4 regions of the Streptomyces sp. NBC_00654 genome follow, and region 2 is predicted to be linked to each of the others. Evidence: riboswitches for the same ligand, from Rfam matches in the RefSeq annotation. Region 2 holds a riboswitch; each other region holds the start of a gene.

Region 1 (5,598 bases), on a different contig from region 2:
TGATCCTGTGCTCGTCGTGCTCGCCGCGGCCGACCGGGACCCGGAACGGTTCGACGACCCGGACACGCTCGACCTCGCACGGCGTGACAATCAGCACCTCGGCTACGGGCACGGCATCCACTACTGCCTGGGAGCGCCGCTCGCCCGGCTGGAGGGGCAGGCGGCGATCGCGACGCTGCTACGACGCCTTCCGGAGCTGCGACTTGCGGGAGAACCGACCGATTTGCGGTGGCGCGGAGGTCTCATCATGCGTGGACTGCGCACGCTGCCGGTGGAGTTCGAGCCGGGCCGGCGGCACAACAGAAGTGACGCTGCGTCAACTCTGTGACTTTCACGTGATCTGCGCTGCATCGACTTGTGACACACGTTCGAGTCCCGCTAGGTTCACCGTTCAACGCCTCGAACGGGGCGTCACGTGACTCGCCGGTCACCTCAGTACCCACACCAGTCAGTCGCACGGAAGGCAAACCCCATGGGCTCCGCGAACGGCAGACACCGCCGCCCTCGCCAGGCACCCGCCATCGTCGTCGCCGCGGGCGTGACGGGATCGGCCATTGCGATCCCGCTGCTCGGCGCGGCCGGTGCGCACGCCGCCGAGGCCTCGACCTGGGACCGGGTCGCGGAGTGCGAGAGCGGCGGCATGTGGAGCGCCGACCTCGGCAACGGCTTCTACGGCGGGCTCCAGTTCTCGCAGGACACCTGGTCCGCGTACGGCGGCACGGCGTTCGCGCCCCGGGCCGACCTCGCCAGCCGCTCGCAGCAGATCGCCGTGGCGGAGAAGGTCCTGGGCGACCAGGGTCCGAAGGCCTGGCCCAGTTGCGCGGTGATCTCCGGACTCGCGACGGACAGCTCGCTGCCGGGCGTCGACCCGGGTCCCGCGCCCTCCGCCGACCCTTCGGATATGGCGCCGGCGGACGGACTGCCGGACGGCGGGACGGACGGGACGGCGGACGAAGCCGACGGCGGTGGTACGCCGGGCGGGAACGACGCCTCCGGCGAGGCGGCCGACCCCTCGTCGAGCCCTTCCGCGCCGCCCGCGAGCCCTTCCCCGAAGGCGCCCGCACCCGAGGGCTCCTCGGCGCCTGACGCCCCGAAGGGCACGGACGGCACCGGAGGCAAGCACCGCGGTACGCCGGCCCCCGAGGAGAGCCGGGCCGCGGACCGGGACGGCGGGCGCGAGTCCGGCCGGCATGCCTCGCGCGGCGAGGGCGAGGCGCGCGACGGCGGTACGGCACCCGTCGGCGGCGACTACACCGTCCGGCCGGGCGACAGCCTCTGGGCGATTGCTGACGCACAGAAACTCCCCGGTGGATGGACCGCGCTGTACGAGGCGAACAAGGATGCCGTCGGGGTGGACCCGGACCTGATCCTGCCCGGCCAGAGCCTGGAGCTGAGCCCGGACGCGGCCCCCTCCGGCGATGTCGAGGGCGCCGCCGCCAACTGATCCAATTCGGGAAAACGCCCCGAAATCCGGGGTAGTTCAGAGGCCTATGTCCACTTATGCGTAAGTGAGACATGGGTCTCTTTGCTTCAACTGGCGTGTCTCGTCCGCCGGGTCCGCCCATATCGCCCCCGACCTGCGGAAACGTTCCTCTGTTGATGGCAAGTAAGGCCCGATTGACCGGTATGTCCATCTTTGAATGTGGGGGTTGCCTGTGTTTACGGTCGGAACCGCTCGCACCGCGGGCCCCGTCGACCGTCACGCCGAATCCTGCCGTCGGTCGAAGGGAACAGACGCGTAAAGCGCCGTAGGCAGGAGCGGGGGACCCAGGTAAGCGCCGGGCCCGGTCGACTCGTCCCGTACGAGAGCGATCAGGACCGGCTTGGGGTGAAGTCGCGTGCTAGGACACGCGGCCGGGCAACTCACTTGGCCCGAACCCGACAGCTCACCTCGTAGGCGTCGGTGAGGAGAAGTTCCATGCTGCGTAACAGCAAGGGCAAGCACCGCCGCCCGTCCAAGGCCGTCCGTGTCGCCACGCTCGCCGGTGTCGCCGGTGCCGCCGTCGCCGTCCCGCTGATGGGTGCGACCGGCGCCTCCGCCGCCTCCGTCTCCACCTGGGACGCCGTCGCCCAGTGCGAGTCCGGTGGCAACTGGTCCATCAACACCGGCAACGGCTACTACGGCGGTCTGCAGTTCTCGCAGTCCAGCTGGGCAGCCGCCGGCGGTACGCAGTACGCCGCCCGCGCCGACCTGGCCACCAAGTCCCAGCAGATCGCCACCGCCGAGAAGCTCCTCGACATGCAGGGCCCCGGTGCCTGGGCCTGCGCCGGTGCCGGCGGTCTGACCAACGACGGTGTGGACCCGGGTGTCGACACCGGCTCCGGCCAGGCCGAGCAGGAGCAGGCCCAGCCGAAGCAGCAGGCCCAGCCGAAGCAGCAGGAGCGCCAGGCCGAGCAGCCCGCCTCCCGCGGCGAGCAGCGCACCGCCCCGGCCGCCCCCAAGGCCGAGTCCGCCAAGACCGTGACGACCCCGACCGGTCAGAAGGTCCAGAAGGGCGACGGCGAGTACAAGGTGAAGTCCGGCGACACCCTCAGCAAGATCGCTGAGAAGGAAGGCGTCAAGGGCGGCTGGCAGAAGGTCTTCAAGCTCAACGGCGACATCGTCCAGGACGCCGACCTGATCTTCCCGGGCCAGCAGCTCCACCTGAAGTAGTCCCCGCCCGGCCCGGAGCGCTCCCGCTCCGGCCGAAGCGGATCACGGCTTCTCCTCCCTCCGAGGGGGACGTCCGGCGGCATCTCCCTCGGCTCCGCCCCCGGCCCGGCGCGCTCACCCCCCGTGCGCGCCGGGCCGGGGTGTTTTGGCTGCGCGGCCGGCTCCGTGCGTTCAACTTCTGTAGTTACCAGCCAGTAAATTTCTTGACCTTCCTCCCGGTATGCGGGCCCTTGGGTCCTTTTTCGTCCCAGGAGACGGGCGGTCGGCCGCCCCACGGGGCCGAGCCGGTTAGGCTCGTGTCGCAAGGCCACAGTGACCCTGCACAACCAGCGTCATATCCCAGAAGGAGATGCCTCGTGCCGTCCATCGACGTCGTCGTAGCCAGGGAAATCCTCGACTCCCGGGGCAACCCCACGGTCGAGGTCGAGGTTGGCCTCGACGACGGCAGCACGGGACGTGCTGCTGTTCCGTCCGGCGCCTCCACCGGTGCGTTCGAGGCCATTGAGCTTCGCGACGGTGACCCCAACCGCTACCAGGGCAAGGGCGTCGAGAAGGCCGTCCTCGCCGTCATCGAGCAGATCGGCCCGGAGCTCGTCGGTTACGACGCCACCGAGCAGCGCCTCATCGACCAGGCGATGTTCGACCTGGACGCCACCGAGAACAAGGCCTCGCTCGGCGCCAACGCCATCCTCGGTGTCTCGCTGGCCGTCGCCCACGCCGCGTCCGAGGCGTCCGACCTGCCGCTCTTCCGCTACCTCGGCGGCCCGAACGCGCACCTGCTGCCCGTTCCGATGATGAACATCCTGAACGGCGGCTCGCACGCCGACTCCAACGTGGACATCCAGGAGTTCATGATCGCGCCGATCGGCGCGGAGTCCTTCTCCGAGGCCCTGCGCTGGGGCGCGGAGATCTACCACACCCTGAAGAAGGTCCTGAAGACCAAGGGCCTGTCCACCGGACTCGGTGACGAGGGCGGCTTCGCCCCGAACCTGGAGTCCAACCGCGCCGCCCTGGACCTCATCGTCGAGGCCATCAAGGAGGCCGGTTACGTCCCCGGCCGCGATATCGCGCTCGCGCTCGACGTCGCCGCGTCCGAGTTCTACAAGGACGGCAGCTACGAGTTCGAGGGCAAGTCCCGCTCGGCCGCCGAGATGACCGAGTACTACGAGGAGCTCGTCTCCGCGTACCCGCTGGTCTCCATCGAGGACCCGCTGTACGAGGACGACTGGGCCGGCTGGAAGGTCATCACCGACAAGCTCGGCGCCAAGGTGCAGATCGTCGGCGACGACCTCTTCGTCACCAACCCGGAGCGCCTGGCCCGCGGCATCGAGGAGGGCTCCGCGAACGCCCTGCTCGTCAAGGTCAACCAGATCGGTTCGCTGACCGAGACCCTGGACGCCGTCGAGCTGGCCCAGCGCAACGGCTTCAAGTGCATGATGTCGCACCGTTCCGGTGAGACCGAGGACGTCACCATCGCCGACCTCGCCGTCGCCGTGAACTGCGGCCAGATCAAGACCGGCGCCCCGGCCCGCTCGGACCGTGTCGCCAAGTACAACCAGCTGCTGCGCATCGAGGAGATCCTCGACGACGCCGCGGTGTACGCGGGCCGCTCGGCGTTCCCGCGCTTCAAGGGCTGACATCCCGGCACCCGGGGGCCGGTCACCGGCCCTTCGGTGGTTCGGTGCACCAGCCTCCGTCCGTCCCCGCACTCGGTCCCGTACCGTGTGCGGGGACGGACGTGCGTAATGGGGAGGCGGGAGACATGGCCGGGAAGGACCGCGACCGGTTCTCCACCTCGACCAGGCTGCGACTGCTCGGCGAGCAGACCGCGGCCCGCGTCTACCGTTCCCAGAACCGCCGGCAGGCCCGCCGCTCCCGGCTCACCGGCCGGGCCGCCTTCCTGGCCCTGGTCGTCTGTTCCCTGGTGGTCGCGCTCGCGTACCCCATGCGGCAGTACGTCTCCCAGCGCGACGACATCGCCGACCAGGAGCGGCTCTCCCAGGAGGCGGGCCGGCGCACCGAGGAGCTGCGCGACGAGAAGGCGCGGCTCCAGGACGACGCGTACATCATGCGGCTGGCCCGTGAGCACCTCCATTACGTACTCCCCGGGGAGACCGGCTACACCGTGGCCGACCCCGACGCGGCCGAGGACCGCCGCGGAGAGCCGGGCGCGGCGGACCGCCCCTGGCACTCGAACCTCTGGGACGGCGTGGACAGCGCCGACCGCGACTGACCCGCACCCCTGAACAGCACCGTCGAGCAGAGCCTTCAAGCAGCGTCTTGTCGAGCAGAACCTTCGAGCAGAACCAAGGCAGGCATGGAAACGCCCCCTCCGCAGACCGAGTCCACCAAGCCCACCGACGCGGACATCGCCGCGTTCGAGCAGCAGCTCGGCCGCCCGCCGCGCGGTCTGCGGGCCATCGCGCACCGCTGCCCGTGCGGCAACCCGGACGTGGTCGAGACGCAGCCCCGTCTGGAGGACGGCACGCCGTTCCCGACGACGTACTACCTCACCTGTCCGCGCGCGGCGTCGGCGATCGGGACGCTGGAGGCCAACGGGGTCATGAAGGAGATGACCGAGCGTCTCCAGACGGACCCCGAGCTGGCGGCGGCCTACCGCCGGGCGCACGAGGACTACATCGCCCGCCGCGACGCCATCGAGGTCCTGGAGGGCTTCCCCAGCGCGGGCGGCATGCCGGACCGGGTGAAGTGCCTGCACGTCCTGGTCGGCCACTCGCTGGCCGCGGGCCCCGGGGTGAACCCGCTGGGCGACGAGGCGATCGCGATGCTGCCCGAGTGGTGGGCGAAGGGCCCGTGCGTCACACCGTGCGAGGCGTCCGGGGCGGACGGCGCCGACGGGGGGACGGGCCGGTGACCCGGGTCGCCGCCGTCGACTGCGGTACGAACTCCATCCGTCTGCTCGTCGCCGACGCGGACCCCGCCAC
Region 2 (5,598 bases):
CGCGAAGCCGACGGCCTGGGCGGCACGGGCGTTGGGGGCCACGGCCGAGCCGCGGGGGAAGGCGCGGTCCGCGTGGGAGGTGCCGCCGCCGTGCCGTGCGTCGGCCGCGCGCTCGTAGTCGGCGCGCTGGGCGTCGGTCAGGGTGTCCAGGAGCCGCCGTGCGTCGGCCAGTTTGCCGGTGATCCGGGCCTTGTGTCTCTTCAGGTCCGCCTGGCGGGCGGTGAGGGTGCCGATCTCCTCCTCGGCCCTCGCCCGGACCCGCGCCACCTCGGTCAGCTGGCGCCGGATCCCGTTGAGCACGGTCGCCCGGCGGTCACCGGCCCGGTCCAGGAACGCGGCGCGCTGGAGGTACTGGTCGGGGTCGGAGGAGAGCGCCAGCTGGACGGCCGGGTCGAGCCCGCCGGTGCGGTACTGCGCGGTGGCCAGGGAACCGAGGTCGTGGCGCGAGGTGTTGAGGCGTTCGGTCCGGCGGGCCGCCTCGTCGCGCAGGGCGTCGAGGGCCTTCGCCGTCGCGGTCGCCTTCTCCTTCGCCCCGTTGTACTTCTCGGTGGCGACCTCCGCGTCGTGGTACAGCCGGTCCACCTTGGTCTTGACCTGGGCCGGGGTGGGCCGGGGCTCGGCGTGGGCCGCCCCGGCACCGGTGGCGGTGGTGGCGGTCGCCGCCCCGGCGAGGGCCAGGGTGGCCGCGGTGCGGGCAGCAGGGCCGGTGAACAGGCGCTGCTTGGGTTTCCGGTGAGCTGATTTCCGGTGCGCGGCCACGAGGGCTGCATCCTTCCTGTCGGCTGCCCGCCGGGGGCTGCCGACGGGCACGCGAGGCCCGGTGGGCCGGCCACCACGGGGGGAGCGGCCGACCGCCGGACCTCGCGGCGGGGTGAGCGGGTGCCGCCCGGTACGGGCGGCGCTGGAGAGCCGATCACCTGGGAGGGACGCTAATCGCGGGGCGCGGAAAAGAGTCGACATGACAGCTATTGCACGCATGTGGCGTTTCGCTGTGCCGGAATGACCGGAAATACTGCCTCAGAGTCAGGCAATTCGTGCAGGTCCGGGCGAAATCCGTAAGAACGAGCCAAGAACGCTACACCTGGCTGTGAGGTGGTGCTACGGCCAGGGCCGCGATCCGCGGTTCGGGGCAGGGCCCTAGGCTGCGGGACCATGGACGTACTCATCAATATCTTCGTCGCCCTGCACATCATCGGCATCGCCTCGTTGCTGGGAGGTTTCCTGACCCAGATGAAGGCGATGGGCGCGGGCACGGCGCGATTCGTTCCGGCCATGCTGCACGGTGCGCTGACCATGCTGGTCACCGGCGTCGCCCTGGTCGGGCTCAACCAGGCCGACGACCAGACCGTGAACAACATCAAGATCGGCGTGAAGCTGCTGATCCTGGTCGTCATCCTCGCGCTCGTCTACATCAAGCGGGACGAGGAGAAGGTCGACAAGGGCGCGTTCGCCGCGGTCGGCGGTCTGACGGTCGCCAACATCTTCATCGCCACCCTCTGGACCTGAGCCGGCCGGTCCCGTCCCGGAGCGCCCCGGGACGGCCTTCACCGGCCGTCCGGGGCGTCGCGCGGTCAGGCGGGGCGCACGCTGCCGTAGATCGGCATGTAGTAGATCGACTCCTCGCGCACGTTCGCGCCCGGCTTCGGCGCGTGGATCATCATGCCGTCGCCCTTGTAGATGCCGACGTGACTGATGTCGTCGTAGAAGAAGACCAGGTCCCCGGGGCGCAGATCCGCCGTGGCCACCCGGGTGCCGACCTTCACCTGGTCCCAGGTCGTACGGGGGAGGTCGACCCCGGCCGCCTTCCACGCCGCCTGCGTCAGCCCGGAGCAGTCGTACGAGGCGGGGCCCGTCGCGCCCCAGACGTACGGCTTGCCGATCTGGCCGCGCGCGAACGCGAGGACCTTCTCCGCCTTGGCGGCGTAGCCGCTGTCCGGCCCCGATCCGGTGTCCGTCCCGCCACCGGTGCCGCTCCCGGAGTCCGGCTCCTTCGCGGCCTCCTCCTTGGCCTTCCGCTCGGCCTCCGCCTCGGCGGCGGCCTGCTGACGCGCCAGCTTCTCCGCCTTGATCCTGGCCTCGGCCTTCTTCTCGCGCTCCAGCTCCGCCAGCCGCGCCTTCTCCTGGGCGGTCAGCGTCGACAGCAGGGTGCGCGCCTCGGTCAGCTTGGTCTGCACGCTCTGCTTGCTGGTGCGCAGCGTGGCCTGCGACTCGGTGAGCGTCTCCAGGCTCTTCACCGCCTCGGTGCGCTTGACCGCCGCCGCGGACTGCTGCTCGCGGAAGTCGGCGACGGCCTTCTGCTGCTGGCTCGTCATCCGGTCCATCAGCTGGTCCTGGTCGAAGTACGCCTGCGGGTCGTCCGCCAGGAAGAACGTCGCGGTGGGCGCGATGCCGCCGGTGCGGTACTGCGCCGCCGCGTAGTTCCCGAGGGCGCGGCGGGCCTCGTTGACCTTGTCGGCGCGCTTGGCCACATCGTCGAGCAGGGCGTCGACCTCGGCGCGCTGGTTCGCGGAGGCCGCCTTCGCCTCGTTGTACTGCTGGGTCGCGGTGCCCGCCTGCCGGTAGAGGTCGTCGACCTTCTTCCGGACCTCCTCGATCCCGGGCCTGGGCTCCGCGGGCGCGGCCGTCGCGCTCTGCGTGGAGAGCAGCGTGACGGAGGCCAGCGCCGCCGTCGTCAGCCCGACGGCGGGAGTGGTGGTGCGCACCTTCGTACGCGGTTTGCGATGCGAGGCCAAGGCCGGCATCTCCTTCCGTGGACCGCCTGCCGGGTTGGCTGTCGGGTTCGGGCGGAACGGAAGGCTGCCCTACGGCCCCGTGGGGAAGGGCCGGTTCACCCCGGTACCGCTGGTGGGTCCCCGGTCCCGGGCTGCCGTCGGGCAGTACGGATTCGGCGGGGGCGTCCGCTCGGCGTGGTTCGCCGCAAGGGGGTACGGGGCGCCCGACCGAGCACGCTAGCCACCCGTGGGGCCGCTGTGAAGGTTGATGTTCGATATGCCCGATACATTTTCGTGACCTCGGTGAATCGGGCCCGCGGGAACCGGGCGCCGCCGCCCTTCCCCTACGCGGTGTGGGTGCCCGGTCTCCGTACGTGCCCGTCCGGCCGCCCTCGTATCCGATGCGGCCACGGACTGTCGGTGCGGCGGCCTAGACTCGTCAAGCGATGAGCAGCCTCTTTGACGACAGCTTCCTGACCGGCCTCCAGCACTCGGAGGAAGGGCCCCCGCCGCCTCCCGAGGACCACGCACCCGAAGCGGTGCCGGAGGGTCTCTTCGAGGGCGTCTTCGACGCGCCCCCGCCGCCCCGCGACGGCTATTACCGGGACGGTGCCCCGCGGCCGGTCATCGACGCCGCCGCGCTGCTCGACGGGCTGAACACCGAGCAGCGCGCCGCCGTGGTGCACGCCGGTTCGCCGCTGCTCATCGTCGCCGGGGCCGGCTCGGGCAAGACCCGGGTGCTGACCCACCGGATCGCCCATCTGCTCGCGGAGCGCGGTGTGCACCCCGGCCAGATCCTCGCGATCACCTTCACCAACAAGGCCGCGGGCGAGATGAAGGAGCGTGTCGAGCAGCTCGTCGGCCCGCGCGCCAACGCCATGTGGGTCATGACCTTCCACAGCGCGTGCGTACGGATCCTGCGCCGCGAGTCGAAGAAGCTCGGCTTCACCTCGTCGTTCTCGATCTACGACGCCGCCGACTCCAAGCGGCTGATGGCCCTGGTCTGCCGCGATCTGGACCTCGACCCCAAGCGCTACCCGCCGAAGTCGTTCACGGCCAAGGTCTCGAACCTGAAGAACGAGCTGATCGACGAGGAGACCTTCGCCGGCCAGGCCGCCGACGGCTTCGAGAAGACACTGGCCCAGGCATACGCGCTGTACCAGGCACGGCTGCGCGAGGCCAACGCCCTGGACTTCGACGACATCATCATGACGACGGTCCACCTGCTCCAGGCGTTCCCCGATGTCGCCGAGCACTACCGCCGCCGCTTCCGCCACGTCCTGGTCGACGAGTACCAGGACACCAACCACGCGCAGTACACCCTCGTGCGCGAGCTGGTGGGCCCGTCCGGCGAGGCGGACGCACCCGCCGAGCTGTGTGTCGTCGGTGACGCGGACCAGTCGATCTACGCCTTCCGGGGCGCGACCATCCGCAACATCCTCCAGTTCGAGGAGGACTACCCCAACGCCACCACGATCCTGCTGGAGCAGAACTACCGCTCCACGCAGACGATCCTCTCCGCCGCCAACGCGGTGATCGAGCGGAACGAGAGCCGCCGCCCCAAGAATCTCTGGACGAACGCCGGCAGTGGCGCCCGGATCACCGGCTATGTCGCCGACACCGAGCACGACGAGGCACAGTTCGTCGCCGACGAGATCGACCGGCTGACGGACGCGGGCGACGCGAAGGCCGGCGATGTCGCCGTCTTCTACCGGACGAACGCCCAGTCACGTGTCTTCGAAGAGATCTTCATCCGCGTCGGGCTGCCCTACAAGGTCGTCGGCGGAGTGCGCTTCTACGAGCGCAAGGAGGTCCGGGACGTCCTGGCCTACCTCAGGGTCCTCGCCAACCCCGAGGACACCGTCCCCCTGCGCCGCATCCTGAACGTGCCCAAGCGGGGCATCGGCGACCGCGCCGAAGCGATGATCGACGCGCTGTCGCTGCGCGAGAAGATCTCCTTCCCGCAGGCGCTGCGCCGCGTCGACGAGGCGTACGGCATGGCGGCCCGCTCGGCCAACGCCGTGAAGCGCTTCAACACGCTCATGGAGGAGCTGCGCACGATCGTCGAGTCCGGTGCCGGACCGGCCGTCGTCCTGGAGGCGGTCCTGGAGCGGACCGGCTATCTCGCCGAGCTCCAGGCCTCCACGGACCCGCAGGACGAGACCCGTATCGAGAACCTCCAGGAGCTCGCCGCCGTCGCCCTCGAATTCGAGCAGGAGCGCGGCGACGAGGAGGGTGCGGGCACCCTCGCCGAGTTCCTGGAGAAGGTCGCGCTGGTCGCCGACTCGGACCAGATCCCGGACGAGGACGAGGACGGCTCCGGCGTCATCACCCTGATGACGCTGCACACGGCCAAGGGCCTCGAATTCCCCGTGGTGTTCCTGACCGGGATGGAGGACGGCGTCTTCCCGCACATGCGGGCCCTCGGCCAGACCAAGGAGCTGGAGGAGGAGCGGCGGCTCGCCTACGTCGGCATCACCCGCGCCCGTGAGCGGCTCTATCTGACCCGGGCCGCGATGCGCAGCGCCTGGGGCCAGCCCTCGTACAACCCGCCGTCGCGCTTCCTGGAGGAGATCCCGGACCAGCACCTGGAGTGGAAGCGGAAGGGGCCGATGGCGGCTCCGGCCGGTCCGACCTCGGGCATCACGTCCTCGCTGTCCTCGTCCCGCTCGCGCTCCGGCCCGTCCGGCTTCGCGACCCGTCGCAGCTCGGACAAGCCGGTGGTCACGCTGGTGGTGGGGGACCGGGTCACGCACGACCAGTTCGGTCTGGGCACGGTGACGGCCGTAGAGGGCTTCGGGGACCAGGCGAAGGCCACGGTGGACTTCGGCGACGAGCGGCCCAAGAAGCTGCTCCTGCGGTACGCGCCGGTCGAGAAGCTGTAGGC
Region 3 (5,598 bases), on a different contig from region 2:
CGCATACAGCGTGCCGGGCCCGAGTCGTTTCCGGACCGTGTGCCGGATCCACCGGGTCCATGGGTGCCGTATCCGCCGTATCCGCAGGGGCCGTGACGCGTACGAGCGCGGCGGCCGGTGGTGGCGCTCGCTGGGCGCGGCGGGGCAGAGGAGATGTATGCCGCCGATCCGCGTTTCGCGAAGAACTACGATCGGTACGGGGACGGCACCGCCGCCTTCGTACGGGATGCGCTGACGATCTACGCGGAACTCCGGCTCTCCGACTGACCTCCGGAGGCCCCGGCCCCGCACGCTCCCCTCTTTTGGCCGATGAGGAGTCGCCGCACGGCGCGGCTCCGGCAAGCCTGGACGGGGCGCGGTACCGTCCGCAGCCGTGGATGGACCGGGCAGGAGTGCACAGGTGGGGAAGCGGGACAGGCGGCGCGGGAGACCTGCCGGGCTGCCCCGCGCCCGGAGCCGTTGGCGGTCGGCCTTCCCGGTGCGCGGGCGTGTGGTCCCCTCCTTCGGTTTCCCGGCCCGCCATGGTGGCCGGGGGCCGGCCGGAGGCGTCGGGGCCCGCCGGTTCGTACGCGCGCTGCCCGCCCTGATGATCGGCGGCGGGCTGCTCTTCGACGTCGGGACCCCGCCGACCTTCACCGCCGTACCGCTGTTCGTGGCGGCACCGCTGATGGCCGCCCCGTTCTTCAGTCTGGCCAGCACCGTCCGGACCGGCGTGGCCTCGGTGCTGGCCGTCTTCGCTCTGCACCTGTACGCGGGGACGCTGACCCGGGCCGCTCCGGTCACCGAACTGATCACCGTGCTCACGGCCTCGGTGCTCGCCCTCGTCATCAACGGTGTCGTGCGGCGCGGCAACGAGCAGCTGGCCTCGGCGCGCTTCATCGCGGAGACCGCCATGCGGGCCGTGCTGCCGACCCCGGACGACCGGATCGGCGGACTGCATGTCGCCGCACGGTACGAGGCGGCCCAGGCGGACGAGTTCGTCGGCGGTGACCTGTTCGCCGTGGCGGACACCCCGCACGGCGTACGTCTGGTGCTCGGGGACGTACGGGGCAAGGGGCTCGACGCGGTCGAGGCGGTGGCGGTGATCATCGGGGCGTTCCGGGAGGCCGCCGAGCAGGAGCGTTCGCTGGAGGGGGTCGCCCAGCGGCTGGAACGGGCGCTGGCACGGGAGGGGACCCGGCGCGGCGGGCTCGACGCGATGGAAGGGTTCATCACGGCGGTGCTCGTCGAGATCCCGCCCGGCTCCCTCTCCTTGCGCATCGTCAACCGGGGGCACCCCGAACCGATCCTGCTGCACGCGGACGGAGCGCTGGAGGTGCTGTCGCCGACCGTGCCCGCGCTGCCGCTCGGGATGAACCTGGGTGCGTGGCCGGACCGGGCCGACGAGTGGGGTCTGCCGCCGGGGGCGACGCTGCTGCTGTTCACGGACGGCCTCTCCGAGGCGCGGGACGCGTCCGGGGCCTTCTACGATCCGGCGGCCCGGCTGCGGGGCCGGATCTTCCCCGGGCCCGAGGAACTGCTCTCCGCGCTCACCGACGATGTCCGGCTGCACACCGGCGGCCGGTCCACTGACGACATGGCACTTCTCGCGGTGGGAAGGCCCGCTGAGGGACAGCCGGAGCGCCGGACGACCGTGAGGATCGTGGGCCGGGGCGATGAATGAGCGGGACGTGCGGGCGTGAGGTGCGGACGGGGACGTGGACGGATGTGTGGACGGATGTGTGGACGGACGTGTGGACGGACGTGTGGACGGGATCCGTGGTTGGAGCGCGTGCCGGTTGCCGGGCGATACCACCGTACGTAATCGAAGGACACCGCTCCGCATAACATTTGATGCAATGTCAGAAATCAAGTAGTGATCAAATCGTGCTCTGCTCGTCCGATTCGGGATGGTTGCATCACGTAAGTCCAGGCCGAAGTCGCGAACGATCACTGGGAAGAGCTTGGAATAGGACCCGTCCGTCTATTAACGTTCGATAACGCAGCGCGGTCGTCCCAGTCGTCGCAAGAGGCGGCACCGTGCGCGAGCGCCGAATCCCGCAAGGGAACCGGGGAACCACCTACATGGGGTGAATCGGACACCTGCGTCTCGTCAGAGGCGGAGGGGCCCGTAGGAGACCTTCCTGCTCCGAACCCGTCAGCTAACCCGGTAGGCGAGAAGGAAGGAAAGGAGTGCGCCCACGTGGCGTCCAACAAGCCTGCCCCCGAGGCCCCGTCACCCTTCGCCACCGGCAACTTCGGTGACTCGGACAGGACCTGGGAGGAATGGAATCCCACCGAGGAGTCCATCCGGCCCGTGCGCGGCAGGCACCGCGTAGCCAAGCAGCGGGGACTCGCCCGTAGCTCCACCGTCCTCGGGGTCGGTGTCATCGCGGCCGTCGGAGCGGGCGGCATGGCCACCGCGCAGAGCAAGCCGCCGGTCTCCATATCTCTTCCCGATTCCCTCGCGGCCAGTCTCCCCGACGCCAAGTCCCTTCCCGGCGTGGGTTCCTTCCTGTCCGACGACGAGGACAAGAAGCCGGTCGCGACCGCACCGCTCACCTCCGCGGGTATCACCGACGCCGAGGCGGAGCAGGGCACGACCGACCCGGGCGAGGCACTGCGCGCCCGCATCCTTCAGCAGGCCGAGCAGCAGCAGGCCAGCGCCGACGCCGAGGCCAAGGCCGCGGAGGAGAAGGCGGCAGCCGAGAAGGCCGCCGCCGAGGCCAAGAAGCAGCAGGACAAGGCCGAGGCCAAGGCCGCCGCCGAGAAGAAGAAGGCGGAGGAAGCGGCGAAGAAGAAGGCGGAGGCCGAGCGCCTCGCCAAGCTCGCCGCCAGCTACGCGCTGCCGACGTCCTCGTACAGCATCACCTCGACCTACGGTCAGTCCGGCACGATGTGGTCCTCCGGCCACCACACCGGCCTCGACTTCGCGGCGCAGAGCGGCACCCCGGTCAAGGCCGTGCACAGCGGCACCGTGAAGTCCGCCGGATATTCCGGCGCGTACGGCTACCGCACGGTCCTGGTGCTCGATGACGGCACGGAGATCTGGTACTGCCACCAGTCCTCGATGAACGTGTCGGCCGGTCAGAAGGTCAGCACGGGCGACACCATCGGCCGTGTCGGCGCCACCGGCAACGTCACCGGCGCCCACCTCCACCTGGAGGTCCGCACCCCGGGTGGCTCGGCCATCGACCCGATGAGCTGGCTGCGCAGCAAGGGGCTCACGGTCTGAGAACCCGTTGGGTGACCTCCGGCCGGAGGCCACCCGGCAGGCTCCGAGTCCCGCCCCGGCACCGCGCTTCCCCTGCCCCAGCGCCGCGTTCCCCCCGCGCCCTCACCGGGCGCCCCCGAACCCCGGCAGCCCTGACGCACACCCCCCGACGTCAGGGCTGCCGGTCCGCTGTCATGGAATAGCGCCCCCGGGTGCTCTCGTTGAACTCTTCATGACTTCTGTGACTTCTCTGCGCCCGCTCGGTTCCTCCGGCCTTCAGGTCTTCCCCCTCGCCCTCGGCGGCAATGTCTTCGGCTGGACGGCGGACGAGGCACAGTCCTTCGCGGTGCTGGACGCGTACGCCGCGGCGGGCGGCAACTTCATCGACACCGCCGACTCCTACTCCGCCTGGGTCCCCGGCAACGAGGGCGGCGAGTCGGAGACCGTCATCGGCAAGTGGCTCGCCTCGCGTGCCAACCGGTCCGACATCGTCGTCGCCACCAAGGTCGGTGCCCACCCCTCGTACAAGGGGCTCTCCGCCACCACCATCAGGGCCGCCGCCGAGGAGTCGCTGCGCCGGCTCGGCACCGACCACATCGACCTGTACTACACGCACTTCGATGACGAGACCGTCCCGGTCGAGGAGATCATCACGGCCCTCGACCGGCTGGTGAAGGACGGCAAGGTGCGTGAGATCGCCGCCTCCAACATCAGCCCGGAGCGGCTCCAGGCGTCCCTGGACTTCTCCGAGCGCGAGGGCCTGGCCCGCTACGTCGCCCTCCAGCCGCACTACAACCTGGTCTCCCGCGACACCTACGAGGGCGCCCTCCAGGACACCGCGGCCCGCGGCGGGCTCGCCGCCGTCCCGTACTTCGCGCTGGCCTCGGGCTTCCTCACCGGAAAGTACCGTCCGGGTACGTCGGTCGACAGCCCGCGGGCCGAGGGCGCCGGCCGGCACCTGGAGTCGGAGCAGGGCCGCAAGGTGCTGGCGGCGCTCGACACGATCGCGCGGGAGCGCGAGGCCGAGATCGCCACGGTCGCCCTGGCCTGGCTGGCCGCGCGGCCGACCGTCGCCGCACCGATCGCCTCCGCCCGCACGGTCGAGCAGCTGTCCGCGCTGGTCGCGGTGGCCGGCCTGCACCTGACGGACCAGGAAATCGCCGCGCTCACCGAGGCGTCGGCCTGATCCACGGCGGGACCGGTCCGGCACGCGGTGGGCCGGTCCCGCCGACCGGGCCGGGGCGCGTGCCGTCCCGGTTACTGCGGGGGACGCAGATACGGGTTGGCGCCGCCGTACTGCTGGGGCGGGGTCGCGTGCGGTGCGGGCCCGTACTGCTGGGGCGGGAACTGACCCGCGTACGGCGGTCCCGCGTGCCCGTACCGCTGCGGACCCGGCGTCGCGTACGGATACGGCTCCGGATACGGATACGGCCCCGGATACGGGCCCGGGGATGCGTACGCGTGCGGGTGCTGCTGCTGCGGGAACTGCCCGCCGTACGGCGCGGCCGGGCGGCGGGGGTGCGTGTGCAGTCGGCCGGTCGCGTGGGCCGCGTACGTCAGAGCCGGACCGGCGATCTCCCGGCGCTGCCACAGGTGGTGCAGCAGCTCCCGCTCCCGCCCGGCGAAGTCCGGGCCCGCCGAGTCCAGGCGGGCCCTGCGGCGCAGCCCGGCCAGGGACGTCGCGAACGACTCGTACTCGGCGACCGCCCGCGCCGCCGCCCGGCCGCGGGCCCGGTCGGGGTGGCCGTGCCAGTGGCGGGCCAGATCACGGGCCATGCCGCGTGCCCGCATCGAGGAGAGCGCGAGCGGTTCGGCCGGGGTCAGCCAGCCCGCCGCCGCGTACGCGGGCAGCTCGGCGGAGAGCGTACGCAGCTCGCGCCGGCGCGTGAAGACGGCCAGCCAGGTCACCAGCCCGAACGCCGGGACCATGAAGATCCCGTACACCACGTAGAAGCCGTACGGGCCGAACGCGGAGGAGCCGTTCCACAGGGCGTGCATGCCCATCGCGAGGAGCAGGCCCAGCGCCGGCAGCAGGATCCGGCGGACCCGGTGGCGGCGCGCGCCCACGGCGGCGAAGCCGAAGCCGATGCCGGTGAGCACCGTGAACAGCGGATGCGCGAACGGTGACATCACGATCCGGACGAAGAACGTCCCGGCGGTCATCGAGCCGAGCCCCGTCACCCCCAGCTGCTGGTCCTCGCCGAAGGCGTTGCCCAGATAGAGGATGTTCTCGGTGAAGGCGAAACCGGTCGCGGTGAATCCGGCGACCACGATGCCGTCGACGATGCCGCTGAACTCCCGCCGCCGGAACAGGAAGATCAGTAGTACGGCGGCCGCCTTGGCGCTCTCCTCGACGATCGGGGCGATCACGGTGGCGCCGAGGGTGTCGGCGCCCGCCGGGTCGG
Region 4 (5,598 bases), 2.7 Mb from region 2:
GCACATGACGTTGCCGTTGTCGCCCCACCCCTTGCCGACCTCGCTGTTCAGGCGGGGCAGGGCGCCGGTGGTCCTGAGCATGACGAGCAGCTTGCTGGTGCCGACGCTGCCCGCGGCGAAGAACACCCGGTCCGCGGTCACGGACTTGGTGGCCGTGGTGTCCCCGGTGGTGTTGAGCTGGTCGATGACGACCGTGTAGCCGCCGGAGGCCGCGGGGGCGACCGAGGTGACCTTGTGCAGCGGTGAGACGGAGACCTTGCCGGTGGCTCCGATCCGCTCCAGGTAGGTCTTCTGCAGCGACTTCTTGCCGTAGTTGTTGCCGTAGAGGATCTCGCCGTCCAGCGCGGACCTCGGGACGGTGCCCGCCGCCTCCTGCTTCATGTAGTCCCAGTCGTACACGGCGGGCACGAAGAGGAACGGGAAGCCGGAACGTTCGGCGTGCTTGCGGCCGACCCTGGCGTACTGGTAGCAGTCGGCGGATTCGAACCACGCAGGGTCGATGGTGCCGACCCCGAGCCCGGCGTTGGCGCGCGGGTAGTAGGTGCCGTACATCTCGTCGGCGTCGACCGTGGGGAGGATGGCGCCGAAGTTCTCGCGCCGGGGGGTGACGGCCATCCCCCCGTTGACCAGCGAGCCGCCGCCGACGCCGCGGCCCTGGTAGACCGTGATGCCGCCGAACTCCTCGGCGTCCAGGATCCCGGTGTAGCGCGGGATGTTCCGGTCGATCGGGAAGCCCAGGAAGTTGCTGAGCGGCTGTTTGGTCTTGGTCCGCAGCCAGTAGGAACGGCGGTCCGGGCTGGTCGTGTTGGCGAAGATCCTGCCGTCCGGCCCGGGGGTGTCCCAGGCCATCCCCATCTCGACCATATGGACATCCACGCCCGCCTCGGCGAGTCGCAGCGCGGCGACGCAGCCGCCGTATCCGGTGCCGATCACCAGGGCCGGGACATGGGCGCCGGGATCGATCCCGGCGGGCGCCACCCCGGCCTCCGCCCTGGCCGAGGCCGGGTGGCCCGCCAGGGTCACGGCCCCAAGAAGAGAACCTGTTCCTGCAAGGAACCTTCGACGCGAGACGCCCTTGGATCTCGCATCCTGCATGGTAGTGTCACTCATGTGACATCCCTCACTCTCGACAGAGTGAAACAGGTTCTACTGTCGAATGCGTAGTAAGTCACTACACACTGACGGGTAACTTACGGTCCGGCTCAAGGCCGCCCCGGCAAAAGCCGGCGGGCGGCACGGAGCCCTGCGACTCCGTACCGCCCGTCGGCCTGCCACTCACTCCCGACACCGACGGGTGTCAGTACGCCCCGAACACGTTGTCGATCGAGCCGTACTTGTCGGCGGCGTAGTTGCACGCGGCCGTGATGTTGGCGACCGGGTCGAGGCTGTCCATCGACGTACCGGGCACGTGGTAGGCCTGGAAGGTCGGGTCGATGACCTGGAGGAGGCCCTTGGACGGGATCCCGGCGGCGGCGTTCGAGTCCCAGTTGTTGACGACCAGCGGGTTGCCCGAGGACTCGCGCATGATGTTGCGGTGGATGCCCTCGTAGCTGCCGGGGATCCCGTGCTCGGCCATGACGGCCAGCGACTCCTTGATCCAGCCGTCGAGGTCGTTCGTGTACGCCGTGGGCTGCTCGGCCGCGACGGCGACGGTACCGGTGGCGGCGGCCTGGGTAGCCGTACCGGTGGCCGTGTCGGCGGCGGAGCCGTTGGCGCCCGGCTGCGCGCTCGTGCGCTGCGAGCGGTCGGCGCGGTCGCCTCCCTCGCTCCGGTCGGACGAGGAGGCAGTGGACTCGGGCTGCGCCGGCGCCTTGGATCCGATCGACAGCTTGAGGCCGGGGTGAATCAGGTCGGGATTGTCGCCGACGGCCTTTCGGTTGTCGTCGTACAGCTTCTGCCAGCCACCACCGAGGGAATAACTGCGGGCGATCTTGGAAAGCGAATCACCCTCGACCACGGAATGGGTCGTGGCATCCGCCCGCTGCGCGGCAATTTCCTTGACGGATACGGCAGTCGGCGCCACGGCCTTTTCGGCGGTGATGGAGTGCTGCGCGGGTGCCGCGGAGGCAAAGCTCGCACCGGCCAGCGGAAGCACAAGGGCGGCTCCGCCGGTGCCCACGGCGATGAAACCGCGGGTCAGACGGGCGGACGTGGAACGACGGTACTTGCCCGTTTCGGGCATGGTGAATCCTCTCCGCCGCCTGCGAGGTGAGCTGTCGGGTTCAGGCTGGAGCTGCCTGGCCGCACGCGAATGCGACTTCACCCCAGCCGGTCCGGATACCGGACCGGCGTCTTACCTGGGTCCCCCGCTCCTGCCGTACGTGAGTAGGTTCGATTGCCGGACGGCGGCAGGATTAGGCGTTCCATCCGGATTGACGGTGACCGTAGGCGAGAAATCTTGATCGGAACAAGCCCTGAATTCCGGATCGCATTTCCTGCGCAAGATCAATTGATGGAAATCCCTGTCGGCAATCTCACGACGCGAAGTCAGATTCCCCGGCGCAGAAGGGAACCGGGCGGCGCGCCACGGCGTCCGGGGTCCGGAACGTGACGCTCACCACTGAGTCCGATAAGGGCGATTTGCGCGAGGCGCGAAACCGGCAAACAGCCTGAATGATCTTTTATGAAGGGGTGGACCAATTCCGGTCAATCGCCCAAATCGCCCATTTCGAACTCTCGGGGTGAGCCGGCGGGAGGCTCCGCGGGACCCCGGCCCGACGTCCGGACGCGACAGGGCTTAACGTGTGCGTTGGAGACTGGTAAGCCAAGCCTTACCTCTGCTGTTCGCCGTACCCTGCCCGCGCTCGTCCGCCCTAAGGAACAACACGCCATGACACGCCCCGTCCGCGTCGCCATCGTCGGAGCCGGTCCTGCCGGGATCTACGCAGCGGACGCGCTGCTGAAATCCGAAGCCGCACAGGACCCGGGTGTGTCGATCGACCTGTTCGAGCGCATGCCCGCCCCCTTCGGCCTGATCCGCTACGGCGTGGCCCCGGACCACCCCCGGATCAAGGGCATCGTCAAGGCGCTGCACCAGGTGCTGGACAAGCCGCAGCTGCGGCTCTTCGGCAACGTCGACTACCCCAACGACATCGGCCTGGACGATCTGCGGTCCTTCTACGACGCCGTGATCTTCTCCACCGGCGCCGACGCCGACCGCGCGCTCGACATCCCCGGCGCCGGTCTGGACGGCTCCTACGGAGCGGCCGACTTCGTCTCCTGGTACGACGGGCACCCCGAGGTCCCGCGCACCTGGCCGCTGACGGCGGAGAAGGTCGCCGTGCTGGGTGTCGGCAACGTGGCCCTGGACGTGGCGCGTGTACTCGCCAAGACGGCGGACGAGCTGCTGCCGACGGAGATCCCGGCCAATGTGTACGAGGGCCTGAAGGCCAACAAGGCGCTGGAGGTGCACGTCTTCGGGCGGCGTGGCCCCGCCCAGGCCAAGTTCAGCCCCATGGAGCTGCGGGAGCTCGACCACTCGCCCAACATCGAGGTCATCGTCAACCCCGAGGACATCGACTACGACGCGGGCTCCATCGAGACCCGGCGGGGCAACAAGCAGGCCAACATGGTCGCCTCCACGCTGGAGAACTGGGCGATACGCGATGTCGGTGACCGCCCGCACAAGCTGTTCCTGCACTTCTTCGAGTCGCCGGTCGAGATCCTGGGCGAGGACGGCCGCGTGGCCGGTCTGCGTACCGAGCGCACCGAGCTGGACGGCACCGGCAACGTCCGGGGTACCGGTTCCTTCACCGACTGGGACGTGCAGAGCGTCTACCGCGCCGTCGGCTACTACTCGCAGGAGCTGCCCAAGCTCCCCTTCGACGTGGGCTCCGGCACCGTCCCGCACGCCGCCGGACGCGTCATCACCGGTGACGAGCCGATGACTTCGGTGTACGTCACGGGCTGGATCAAGCGGGGGCCGGTCGGCCTGATCGGTCACACCAAGGGCGATGCCAACGAGACGGTCGCCTGCCTGCTGGAGGACCGCGCCGAGGGCCGGCTCCCCGCCCCGGCGCAGCCGGAGCCGGACGCCGTCGTCGCCTTCCTCGACGAGCGCGGAGTCCGCTACACCACCCGTGAGGGCTGGCACCGCCTGGACGCGCACGAGCAGGCGCTCGGCGCGGAGCAGGGCCGCGAGCGGATCAAGGTCGTGGACCGCTCCGCGATGCTGGACGCCTCCGGTGCCCCGGAGGTCTCCCCCGCGACGGACACCCCGGCCGGTTCCTGATCCGTCGGCCCGTCGGCCCGTCGGCAGGTTCGCGCCCGCCGGACCGCGGTGGCTCAGTCCGCCGCCGTCCAGCGGGAGGCGAGCAGCAGCGCGATGTCGTCGGGGCGGTCCTCGGCCTGTCCGGCCTCCTCGATCACCCGGTCCGCGATGTCGCCGAGGGGCGCCGGGCCGAACTCGGCGATGGTGCTGCGCAGTCGCTCGATGCCCTCGTCGATGTCGGTCCCCGCACGCTCGATGAGCCCGTCGGTGAACAGAGCTATCGTCGCTCCCGGGCCGAGCCGGAATTCGGTGACCGGATAGACCGCCCCGCCGTCGACACCGAGGACCACTCCGCCGGAGAGGTCGAGCACCTCCGTGGTGCCGTCGGCGTGGCGCAGCACGGGCTGCGGGTGCCCGGCCCGAACGGCCTGGGTACGACCGGTGACCGGGTCGAGGACGACGTAGCAGCAGCTGGCGAACTGGCCGGGATCGAGGTCGATGAGCAGTTTGTTCGTCCCACTCATCACCTCCTGCGGGTCGTGCCCGCTGAGGGCGAAGGCCCGTACGGCGCTGCGTAGTTGGCCCATGGTCGCGGCCGCCGCCACACCGTGCCCCTGTACGTCCCCGATGACCAGTGCGAGCCCGCGGCCGGTCTCGATGACGTCGTACCAGTCGCCGCCGACCTCCATGCCCTGGGTGCCGGAGAGATAGCGGGCGGCGGTGTCGACGCCCTCGATCTCGGGCAGCCGGTGCGGCAGCAGGGCGTCCTGGAGGCCGCGGGCCAGCGCCGATTCGCTGTCGTAGCGCTGCGCCCGCTGGAGGGCCTGTGCGATGAGCCCCGCCAGGGCGGTGAGGACGGTGCGTTCCTCGGGGCTGAAGCCGCGGGGCTGGTCGAAGCCGAGGATGCAGGAGCCGACCGGCCGGCCGGAGGCGATCAGCGGCAGGAAGGCCCGTGCTCCCACGTCGGCGTCCATGGGAATGCCGGGGTAGGCGCCCGCCAGCCGCTGCATGGACTCGAAGAAGAGGGGACGGCCCGTGGTGAGGGTCTCCACGCCGGGAATGCGGACATCGAGCCCGACACCGTCGAACCGGTCGAGGAAACCCTTCGGGAAGCCGGTCTCCCAGGCCAGGTAGAGGTGGCGTTCGCTCAGCAGGTAGATGGCCAGCTGTCTGCCGCCGAAGGCGGGCAGCAGTTCCTCGGTGACGACGGCGGACACCTGGCGGGCGGTGATGGCCTCCGTCAGGGCGATGGCGAGGGCGACCGGCCGGTACAGGGCGGCGGACCGGTCGGCCGGGGAGCTGAGTCCGGCTCCGGGTGTGACGACGGACTCCGGCGCGTAGGCAGGCTGGTCGGCGGCGTCGAGCACGACCGTCACCCCTTCGTGGCC

What was found. A riboswitch is a leader RNA that binds a small molecule or an ion and turns the genes downstream of it on or off. The one in region 2 is predicted to bind cyclic di-AMP.
Region 1: it holds a riboswitch for cyclic di-AMP, as region 2 does, so the genes downstream of both, OHA98_RS34675 (transglycosylase family protein) here and OHA98_RS05790 (C40 family peptidase) in region 2, are expected to answer to the same signal.
Region 3: it holds a riboswitch for cyclic di-AMP, as region 2 does, so the genes downstream of both, OHA98_RS37680 (M23 family metallopeptidase) here and OHA98_RS05790 (C40 family peptidase) in region 2, are expected to answer to the same signal.
Region 4: it holds a riboswitch for cyclic di-AMP, as region 2 does, so the genes downstream of both, OHA98_RS17235 (LysM peptidoglycan-binding domain-containing protein) here and OHA98_RS05790 (C40 family peptidase) in region 2, are expected to answer to the same signal.

What each region holds. Positions count from the first base shown of each region.
Region 1 is NZ_JAPEOB010000003.1:532,996-538,593, reverse strand. Features, by position in the region: gene OHA98_RS34685 (cytochrome P450) at 1-328, shown strand, start outside; gene OHA98_RS34680 (transglycosylase family protein) at 473-1,444, shown strand; cyclic di-AMP (ydaO/yuaA leader) riboswitch at 1,735-1,915, shown strand; gene OHA98_RS34675 (transglycosylase family protein) at 1,919-2,653, shown strand; gene eno (phosphopyruvate hydratase) at 3,010-4,290, shown strand; gene OHA98_RS34665 (septum formation initiator family protein) at 4,416-4,886, shown strand; gene OHA98_RS34660 (DUF501 domain-containing protein) at 4,971-5,528, shown strand; gene OHA98_RS34655 (Ppx/GppA phosphatase family protein) at 5,525-5,598, shown strand, end outside.
Region 2 is NZ_JAPEOB010000001.1:1,302,678-1,308,275, forward strand. Features, by position in the region: gene OHA98_RS05780 (C40 family peptidase) at 1-759, opposite strand, end outside; gene OHA98_RS05785 (hypothetical protein) at 1,153-1,506, shown strand; gene OHA98_RS05790 (C40 family peptidase) at 1,572-2,741, opposite strand; cyclic di-AMP (ydaO/yuaA leader) riboswitch at 2,740-2,886, opposite strand; gene pcrA (DNA helicase PcrA) at 3,158-5,596, shown strand.
Region 3 is NZ_JAPEOB010000003.1:1,158,158-1,163,755, reverse strand. Features, by position in the region: partial or broken gene OHA98_RS37690 (TipAS antibiotic-recognition domain-containing protein) at 83-267, shown strand; gene OHA98_RS37685 (PP2C family protein-serine/threonine phosphatase) at 491-1,663, shown strand; cyclic di-AMP (ydaO/yuaA leader) riboswitch at 2,019-2,171, shown strand; gene OHA98_RS37680 (M23 family metallopeptidase) at 2,183-3,214, shown strand; gene OHA98_RS37675 (aldo/keto reductase) at 3,435-4,379, shown strand; gene OHA98_RS37670 (PrsW family intramembrane metalloprotease) at 4,451-5,598, opposite strand, start outside.
Region 4 is NZ_JAPEOB010000001.1:4,021,780-4,027,377, reverse strand. Features, by position in the region: gene OHA98_RS17240 (GMC oxidoreductase) at 1-1,110, opposite strand, end outside; gene OHA98_RS17235 (LysM peptidoglycan-binding domain-containing protein) at 1,298-2,182, opposite strand; cyclic di-AMP (ydaO/yuaA leader) riboswitch at 2,186-2,371, opposite strand; gene OHA98_RS17230 (FAD-dependent oxidoreductase) at 2,831-4,231, shown strand; gene OHA98_RS17225 (SpoIIE family protein phosphatase) at 4,285-5,598, opposite strand, start outside.